One region of the Ruminococcus sp. 1001713B170207_170306_F1 genome, then DNA from elsewhere that is predicted to be linked to it. Evidence: riboswitches for the same ligand, from Rfam matches in the RefSeq annotation. Region 1 holds a riboswitch; each other region holds the start of a gene.
The links. Region 1 has a riboswitch for cobalamin ahead of I4V84_RS07150 (sirohydrochlorin cobaltochelatase). Riboswitches for the same ligand answer to the same signal wherever they lie in the genome.
Positions count from the first base shown of each region.

Region 2: linked by a shared signal. The riboswitch ahead of I4V84_RS16555 (hypothetical protein) and the one ahead of I4V84_RS07150 (sirohydrochlorin cobaltochelatase) in region 1 are both predicted to bind cobalamin.
Region 3: linked by a shared signal. The riboswitch ahead of I4V84_RS08060 (cysteine-rich small domain-containing protein) and the one ahead of I4V84_RS07150 (sirohydrochlorin cobaltochelatase) in region 1 are both predicted to bind cobalamin.

Region 1 is NZ_JADPEX010000008.1:82,878-86,158, reverse strand. It holds gene I4V84_RS07150 (sirohydrochlorin cobaltochelatase) at 69-1,373, opposite strand; cobalamin riboswitch at 1,577-1,753, opposite strand; partial or broken gene I4V84_RS20405 (DUF6783 domain-containing protein) at 1,825-1,926, opposite strand; partial or broken gene I4V84_RS20400 (DUF6783 domain-containing protein) at 1,903-2,013, shown strand; gene I4V84_RS07145 (metal-sensing transcriptional repressor) at 2,175-2,558, shown strand; gene I4V84_RS07140 (heavy metal translocating P-type ATPase) at 2,658-3,281, shown strand, end outside.
Region 2 is NZ_JADPEX010000031.1:26,024-29,304, forward strand. It holds gene I4V84_RS16550 (VanW family protein) at 1-1,214, shown strand, start outside; cobalamin riboswitch at 1,318-1,491, shown strand; gene I4V84_RS16555 (hypothetical protein) at 1,689-3,281, shown strand, end outside.
Region 3 is NZ_JADPEX010000010.1:28,613-31,893, forward strand. It holds gene I4V84_RS08055 (GDSL-type esterase/lipase family protein) at 1-744, shown strand, start outside; cobalamin riboswitch at 836-1,024, shown strand; gene I4V84_RS08060 (cysteine-rich small domain-containing protein) at 1,485-1,793, shown strand; gene I4V84_RS08065 (phosphatase) at 1,917-2,630, opposite strand; gene I4V84_RS08070 (BMC domain-containing protein) at 2,910-3,281, shown strand, end outside.

The DNA of each region.
Region 1 (3,281 bases):
AACAGCTGCCCCACAGTGTAGGAGCAGCTGCTTTTGTTCTGTTGCAATAACAATTTATACCAGGATAATTATTTCGCGATGGAATCAATAGCTGCCTGAGTATGAGCTACATAAAGCTGCTCAACAGCGTCAATTCTTCCAAGACCTTCGATCTGGCAGTCAATCTCATCGAAATCTCCAGAAGCCTCGAACATGCTCTTCCAGGAGTCATCATCATCACCAGCCATATCATTGTTTGCATGGTCACCAGCAACAACCATAAGCGGACGAAGGATTACTTTCTTGAATCCGGCATCTTTTACTTTATTGATAACTTCATCACAAGCTGTATCCTCTGGCTCACCTTCTACAGTACCGATGAATGCGTTTGTGAATTCAAGTTTCTCCATCTGGGTCTGCATCTGATCATATGTAACGTTTGCTGTATGGGAAGTACCATGTCCCATGAATACAAATGCGGTTCCATCTTCTGCAGCTGCTTCCATGCTGTCATATCCAGCTTCTTTTACAGCTTCATCTGTGATTGCCTGAGCAACAGCAGCTTTGTCATCGTTGATAACGGTAGCGTCATCGCCAACCTCACCAAGCATTGGTTCAGCGATTGCTACAGATTCAAATTTATCTTTGTAAGCATCAATAGCTTCTACCATCTCATCGTACTCAGCACCATGCATAAGATGTGTAGGCTGAACTACAAGATTCTTAACACCGTTTGCTACTGCACGGTCAAGTGCCTGCTGCATGTTATCAATCTTCTCATCATCTCTTGCCTGTACATGGTTGATAATGATCTGAGCGGTAAATGCTCTTCTTACAGACCAATCCGGGAATGCTTCTGCAAGAGCATCCTCGATTCCTTTGATATCCTCTGCACGGCTGTCGTTAAAGGAAGTACCAAAGCTTACTACAAGAAGCTCATTCTCACCGATCTCGTCCTGATTACGCGGATCATCCTTGGAAGCATCACCTGTGTCACGTCCGAAATACTCTGGACTTGCCTCTTCTCCCTCTACAAGCTCTTTCTGAGCATCTGTAAGGGCATCCCATGCTTCTTTAGCTTCCTTGCACTGCTCATCTGTATCATCTGTTCTCTCCTGAACATAAATAGCATCGATAAGTGCTGCTACTTTATCAGCCGCTTCCTTATCTGCATCTGCAGTGTCATCAGCTGCTTCTGCATCGTCTGTTGTCTCAGCATCATCAGCTGCTTCAGCATCGTCAGCTGCCTCAGCATCATCAGCTGTCTCAGCATCGTCTGTTGTCTCCTCTGCTGCTTCCTCTGTCTCTGCAAATGCAACAGTTGCTGTTGCTGCTGTCATGCTTGCTGCCATAGAAGCTGCAAGAAGGATTGCTAATAAAGATTTTCTTTTCATTTCTTTTTCCTCTTTTTTTTGTATTTCCGGATAGAATCACGTATAAAGAATCCCATGGGAAATCTATCACCAATCTCCCATTGCATAAAAACAGCCGCATTTTCTGCGACTGCACACATTCTCATATACACACTTTTCTTCCAAAAAACATTCAGGAAATATTCATGTATCGTTATGAGAATACAGGTTCTGTGTACCGCAGACCTAAGATTCCACGCCAAGGCAGTTCTCCTGACTTCGGTCAACACTGCTCCCCCTTCCCGGTTTCCCAGTGGGCTCTGAAGCAGTTCCCTTACACAGTGACGGCATCGTTCCGGACTCTCACCGGATTCTCTTTTGCGCATCATGTTCATGATGCAACCTTCGCGCTATAACCATTATACATATTCGACTCGGATATTTAATATGTACCATATTATTATATATTTTTTATGAACTTTTTATGTATTTTTTATGAACTAAAGTATGTTTGAAAAAGGCTTTCTGCAAGATGTGCGTCACAATTTGTGGGAGATTTTGTCCTGATGAGGGCGCCGTAGCGGGCTACGGCAACTGAATTCGGGCAAAATATACCGCAAAGTGGGGCGTGCAGATTGCGGGAATAATTTTTCAAACAGATTACTATTCACTCCGTTCATAGCAACACGCTTCGCGATACACAGGAATCATGCTTTCGCATGGTTTCGCGCCGCAATTCTCAGGTTTTCTGTGAATTACTTATTGACAAATACCCCGCCAGGGTATATATTGGTTTCATCAAATACATACCCCTAAGGGGTATATAAGGAAAGGAGTCCGCCTATGACAGCTGATTATAAATCCGAATCCTGCTGCAGCCACACCGCAGCCGATCCTGCAACTCTTTCCAGCCAGGAACCTACCAAGAAGGTCTGTTCCTGCTGTTGTACCAAGCACACCGATCGTTCCGAAGCAGAGCGCAGGAAGCTGGTAAACCGTCTGAAACGTATTGAAGGCCAGATAAGGGGGATTATAGGAATGCTGGAGAATGACGCTTACTGCAACGATATTCTTATTCAGTCAGCAGCTGTAAATGCCGCTGTGAATGCATTTAATAAGGAACTTCTCGCCAATCATATCCGAACCTGTGTGGCAAGAGATATCCGTGATGGTAAAGACGAAACCATTGATGAGCTGGTTGCAACTTTGCAGAAGCTAATGAAGTGAGATACCAGCGCATTCCGAATGTGTACCTGCCTGCGGAGGTACGAATGCGCAGAGCAGTCCGTTGGTATCGAAACACTGTATTCGAAGGAGGAATTTATTATGGAACAATACAACGTCACCGGCATGAGCTGTGCAGCCTGCAGCGCCCGTGTGGAAAAAGCGGTAAACAAGGTTCCGGGAGTTACTTCCTGCTCCGTAAGCCTGCTTACCAATTCCATGGGAGTGGAAGGAACTGCCTCAGCCTCTGCCATTGTCTCAGCTGTAGAAGAAGCCGGATACGGCTGCAGCCTGAAGGGTGCTTCCGGTCAGACGGAATCCGTTTCCGATGCTGAGAAAGCCTTGGAAGATCACGAAACGCCACTCCTCAGGAAACGGCTTATTGCCTCAGTAGGTTTTCTTCTGGTGCTGATGTACTTTTCCATGGGACACATGATGTGGGGATGGCCGCTGCCAGCCTGGTTTGATGGCAACCATATCGCCATGGGACTTGTACAGCTGCTTCTTGCAGGAATCGTCATGGTCATCAATCAGAAATTTTTCATCAGTGGCTTCAGGAGTCTGTGGCACCGCTCTCCGAACATGGATACCCTAGTAGCTCTCGGCTCCATGGCCTCCTTTGTATGGAGTGTCTACGCCCTGTTCGCCATGACCAGAGCCCAGGTTGACGGCAATTCCGAACTTGTCATGCACTACATGATGGAATTCTATTTCGAATCTGCCGCT
Region 2 (3,281 bases), on a different contig from region 1:
TTACCCTGAATGGAAAGAACTTTAAGGTATCCATCTATCCTGTTCTCGGTCTTGATGTAAAATCAATTGTAGAAAGTGCCTATGCTCTTGGACATGGTGCCTGGTTTACTCATGGAACTGACCGCATCGAACTGATGAACAGCAAGACAAAGGAAGAAGTCACCCTTATGCCGGAAGCCAGAAATAAAGACGAACTGGACAAGCTTCTGGAGGATGCTGGAATTTCAAAGGGATCCACCACTATACAGACTTCCTGTGAACTTACAGATACAGAGCTGGTTATCACTAAGGGAAAAACCGGAATCGGTCCGGATATGGATGCACTGAAAGAAGCGATTCTAAAAGCAATTTCCATAGAAGATTATGAAGCTGTTATCGAATGTCCTACTATGAAGACACCGCCAGAGGAACTGGATCTGGAATCCTATTATGAAAAAGTACATACAGATGCCACAGATGCTTCTCTGGGGGAAAATAATGAAATTATTCCGGCAGTTACCGGAATTTCATTTGATGTGAAGTCAGCTGCAAAGAAGCTGGAAAAAGCAAAAGAAGGGGCAAAGATTACCATCTCCCTTGAAATAACCGTGCCCGAAGTTTCTACAGAAGAGATAGAAGCCCTTCCTTATCTGAATCTTCTTGGTACTTATACTACATATGGCGGCGGTACCGAAAACCGTGTTGCCAATTTGAAGCTTGCCGTGGAAGCCTGTGATGGAGTGGAACTTCAGCCAGGACAGATTTTTTCCTACAACGATACTTTAGGTCCACGTACTGAGGAACGAGGGTACAGGGAAGCAACTGTAATTGTAGGAGGCGAACATGCCCAGGATATCGGAGGCGGAATCTGCCAGATTTCCACTACGTTGTTTATGGCATGCCTGCAGTCTGATCTGACCATTGTTGAGCGTCATAATCACGCTGCCCGAATTGATTATGTTGAGGATGGTCTGGACGCAGCAGTGGTGTGGGGAGGTCAGGATTTCCGTTTTCAGAATAATACTGCTTATCCAATTAAAATTGAAGCCTCTTACGATGAAAAAGAGGAAGCCGTAACGGTATCCATTTACGGAACCCAAACTGACAATAATACGGTAGAGATTACTACAGAGCATTCCGATCCAAACACCTGTAAAACCTACCGCAGTGTCTACGATGAGAATGGAACACTTCTCCGCACAGATGAAGTCGGGTACAGTAAATACAAGCAATAACCCTATAAATCTATTGATTTCGACATAACGGTCTGCTATAATGAGGTGAATTGAATAAATCCGTTTTCAGTGCCAGACATATCTGTCTGCTACAGCGTGCAGATTGTGGGAATATTTTTTCAACACGCTCTAAGAGGGAATCAGGTGAAAGTCCTGAACGATCCGGTCACTGTAACCAGGGAGTAGAATCCAGTGAAACCATTGGTATATTGCTGAGAAGGATGGATTCTGTGTTGATCTGTAAGTCAGGAAACCTGCTGAATTCGTTTAATGAAAGCTTCCGAAGAAAGTACTTCATTCTCATTAATATATTTGATAATACAATATATTGAATTTTTAGTGCCTGTTTTCTCAGAGGAAGCAGGCATTTTTTTGAAATAATCCTGTCAGGATTGCCCATTGTACAAACAGGCTCCAGAAGCAATTGGGATTTATTCAAATTATAAAATAATAGGAAGAATCGAGGAAAAAGAAATGAAAAGAAATTCAAAACGCTTTCTTGCACTGTTCCTTTCCGTCGCGATGACGGTCACTCCTGCTGTACTTACACAGGCAGAAAATGAGGATGCAAACGTACAGGTTTCTGTTACACCAACTCCAGAAACAGAGGCGGAGAAGACTGCTGTTGCTGCTGAGACTCCTGTGCAGGAGAACGCAACAGCTGAGGAAGAAAACACTGACACTACAGTAACTCCGGCAGCAGTGGATGCCTCTGCTGTGAAAGAGACACCTGCTGCTACAGAAACACCTGCCTCTGAGACCACTCCTGAGGTTACTGCATCACCTGCTGAAGAAAGCAAAAATGAGGAAGCAGAAGCTCCACAGCCTACAGCTGCACCAGAAACAACAGAAGAGGGCAAAACCGAAGAGACAGATAAACCAGAAACAAAGCCAGAGGATCTGAACCCAGATGGTTCCAACATGACCATTGACAAGGAAGATAACAGTGCATATAAAATGCTTAAAATCAAAAGCTCTTCTGCTGAATTAAATGGTGATAAAATTAAGATAACCCTCAATACTGACGGAAAGAACTATGAGAAGCTTTATCTTGGTTCTAAAGAAGATCCTGACGAAGCAAAAAATGCAGCAGCAATCGTTGGTACAGAAAATGAAGATGGTTATACTTTCATTTTTGAGGTTCCTGCCAGTGAACAGGTCCAGACTTTCAGCATCGTACCATTTTCTGTAAAAAATCAGAAATGGTACACAAATATGGCTTTGAAACTGAACGTTCCAGGAATGAAAGCCCCGGAACCAACAGCTACTCCAGAGCCAACTGCAGCCCCTGAGCCAACTGCCACTCCACTGCCAACTGCAGCTCCAACCCAGGCACCAGCCCAGAATGAGATTACAGATGCCGGAATCAAGCTTGTAAAAGAAAACGGTGATGAATTTGCAATGTTCGTAATCACCGGTTCCACTGTAAAGGTTTCGGAGGATAAATATATTGTCACACTTTCTACCGCAAAACAGAATTATGACATGATCTATCTTGGCAGTGCCAGTGACTCTGATAAAGAAGCAAATTCCATCAAAGGAGTAGAGAACAGTGCAGGAGGCTATACCTACACCTTTGAAGTTACTGCAAGCAAGGAAGCTCAGACAATAGCAGTCGTTCCTCATTCCAAGAAGAGCCAGAACTGGTACGCAAAGGGTATATTGACGATTACCGTACCGGCGGTTCCAGGATATGGAGAGGCTGCTCCAACACCGGAACCAACTGTTTCCCCAGAGCCTACCGAAGCACCGGTTGAGACTCCTGCACCAACTGAAACTCCAGTGCCAAGCACAACTCCGGAAGCAGCCACCACCCCAGAGCCAACAGCAACCCCTGCTCCAGGCAGCTGTGCAAGCGGAATTTATAATATTACAGTAAACTCCAGTTCATCTATGTTCCGTGTAATTGACTGTGTCCTTACTTCCAAAAACGGAAAAATGACAGCTGTTCTTACTTTAAGCGGAACTGGTTACGACTATCTATGTCTGGGAACAAAAGAAGAAGCTGCCGCAGCAGATTCCTCCACCTGGGTTCCATATGTGGCAGACGCAAATGGCAAATATACA
Region 3 (3,281 bases), on a different contig from region 1:
GCGTTTCCCACAGATGAAAAAACATTGCTTCAGCTTCTGGAGGTTGAAACTGACGGTGAGTTTTTACCTCTTGAAACACCAAAGCTCAGATTGGAGGTAATAGGGGACAGCATTACCTCTGGTGAGGGCGGCAGCGGTGCAGGAGAAGAAATGACATGGAATTCCTTTTGCTTCAATGCCGTGGATAATTATGCATATATGGCAGCAAAAGAACTGGGCGCGGTGTACAATTGCATCAGTCAGAGCGGCTGGGGCGTTTTCTGTTCCTGGGAAGGCAATGAGCAGCAGGCAATCCCGCTATATTATGAGCAGGTGTGCGGTCTTTTAAATGGAGAAAGAAACAAACAACTGGGTGCTATGGAAAAATGGGATTTCCAGAAGTTTCAGCCTGATGTGATCGTAGTGAATCTGGGGACAAACGACAGCAGCGGCACGAAGAATATGGACAGAGTTGGAAAGGCTGTGGAAGACTTTTTGAGAAAACTGCGCGTATGTAATCCAGAAAGCTATATTCTGTGGTGTTATGGAATGCTTGGAGCTGAGATTTTGCCTACGCTTGAGAAAGCAGTGGGGAATTATAAAAGAAAAACAGGGGATGAGCGCGTGGAATTTGTGAAGCTTCCGGATACACAGGAAGGAGAATTTGGATCAAGGCAGCACCCTGGGCACAGATCTCATGAAAAAACAGCGAAAATCCTGATGGAGAAGATTCTGGAGAAGCTGACGCTGCTGTTCACGCCGTGACAGCACCATCAGGTTGATAAAAAAATAACAAAAAATCCTTTCAAATGGTTGACAAAGACAGTGACCGGTGGTAATATGATGTCAGTATAATTCCATAGTGAACATATTAAGTGCTGACAGCTATAAGCTGGCAGAAAGAGGGAATCAGGTGAGAAACCTGAGCGATCCGGTCACTGTAACAGAGGAGCGAATCTCATAGTCCATTGTGCTTACGCATGAGAAGGAGAGAGGAAGTGATGATTCTGGAGCCAGGAAACCTGCTTGGTATGGCGAGGTTAAACTTCCGATGAAAGTGTAACAACCAGTTTTGGGGAATCCGCAGCCCTGAGATGTTGTCCGCTTTTGTGAGTGGACATTTTTTATGGAATGATCGCCTGTTCAGAAGAATTATACAGATTAAATGGCAGGCGATACTACTTCGGATGAAACCGTTCCCTCCGCGTATATATGAACGGATCATATTCTACCCCGGAGTAGCATCGCTCCCTCTTAAATAATGATGATTCAGAAGCCGCATATGCGGTATTTTTTTTACACTTTTCCTGAGCCTGTTTGTAGAATTATTCTCGTAATCTCCTGCAGGGTGTGACGCACATCTTACAGAAAGCCTTTTTTAAACACGCTCTGGCAATATTCTATTCCTGTAAGCGGGAGTCATTTTTATCATTTGATTTTTGTGCATTACGAAATAGAATATAAAGAATATTTTGTTTTGAGTTGTATGAGATAAGGAGAGAAATATGGAGAAAAAATATTGGGAAGACAAAGAATACGCTTATTTCAGCCATAAGAAATGTGAGTATTTTCCATGCCATAAAGGAGCTGATCCAGAGAACTTTAACTGTCTGTTCTGCTATTGCCCGCTTTATGCCCTTGGAGAAAAATGCGGCGGAAATTTCAAATATAATGAGAAGGGATTTAAAGATTGTACGAATTGTCAGCTACCTCATAAGAAGAAAAACTACGGTTATGTGACAGGAAAATATCAGGAACTTGCTGCGATGATGCAGAAAGTAAGAGAAGCAGATCATAAAAATGAAAATGAGTAATCAAAGAAATAAGTATAAAAAACTCTCCGGAATATATACGAAGTTAAGCTTACGTATTTATATTTCTCGGAGAGTTTTTGCGCAACGCAAAATTCCATTGGAATTCTGCAAGCTGGATCCTTTTTATCGTATGCTTAACAGCATCTTTAATTTCGGAATCTGGTTGTTGAGAATCAGACCCTCTGGAAACATAGCATTATGAACGAAATCAGCGGCATAAGTGAAGTCTCCAATATGCTCTGTTCCATGACTGTCACTGGAAAGCACGATTGGAACCAGATACTTCCGGCAGCAGGACAGGATCTGCGCGCAGTTGGCATGGGTATCGCCCCGATATCCGTAAGGTGCCAGGGAAGCTTCGTTGATCTCAAGGAGAACACCGTTTTCACCGGCAGCCTTTACAACTGCGTCGTAATCTATGTCATACTGGGGATTATCAATGTGTCCCAGGATCTTTATAACCGGATTCTTCATTACGTTCAGAAAAGCAGCAGTATTTTCTTCCCTGGTCTTTGGCCGGAAATTCTGATAATGCATGCTGGCGATTGCGTAGTCCAGCTTATCAAGAAGCTCCTGTGGCAGATCTGTTTTTCCATCGGTATCCAGAATGTTCAGTTCAATTCCATATAATAATTCCACATCGAAACGCTTCCTGGGCGAATAGATCAGGCTTCGGAAATAAGAAGAAGTTCCGGCAGCCAGAGTGGCTGGTCCGTGGTCTGTGATTCCAAGAAGCTTCAGCCCTTTTTGAGAAGCAGCCTTTGCCATGTCGCTGATGGTGCAGGTTGTGCCGTGTCCGCTGGCAATGGAATGTGTGTGTATATCAGAAAGATACATAAAATCATCTCCTAGTCAAGATTACGTGAATATATGCAGCTGGTAATTTCACTATAAAAGTGTTTTGAAAAGCCATTTACAGTTAACTTTAGTATGCCAGAGGGAAAAAAACATGTCAATCATAAATAAGAAAAAACAGAGAAAACAAATAAAAACAACATTGTACTACAAGAAAAACCACATATAACATGCCAGGAAATGTTGCTTTTTGTTGACACTTGGAAATCAGAAAGGTATAATCAAATCAGATTATAAAAACTCTTTATTCAGGAGGAGAAAATGGGATACACAGATAATATGTCTCCGGAAATGAAACAGAGAATCGTACAGGAGCTTGTGCCAGGCAAGCAGATTTCCCTGGCACATATCATTGCCAATCCGGATAAGATTCTTTACACCAAGCTGGGTCTTGATCCATCTCTGGATTACTCAAGAGCGGCCATTGGGATCATGACTGTAAGTCCGGCAGAAACTGCTATCATTATGGCAGATATTGCGATGAAATCATCTGGCGTTGAACTGGGGTTTGTTGATCGTTTCAGCGGAAGCCTGATCATCACAGGTACTGTGTCGGAAGTAGAAGCTTCTACCAGCGCAATTCTGGACTATGTGGGAAATAAACTGGGCTTTACTTTATGCCCCATTACAAGG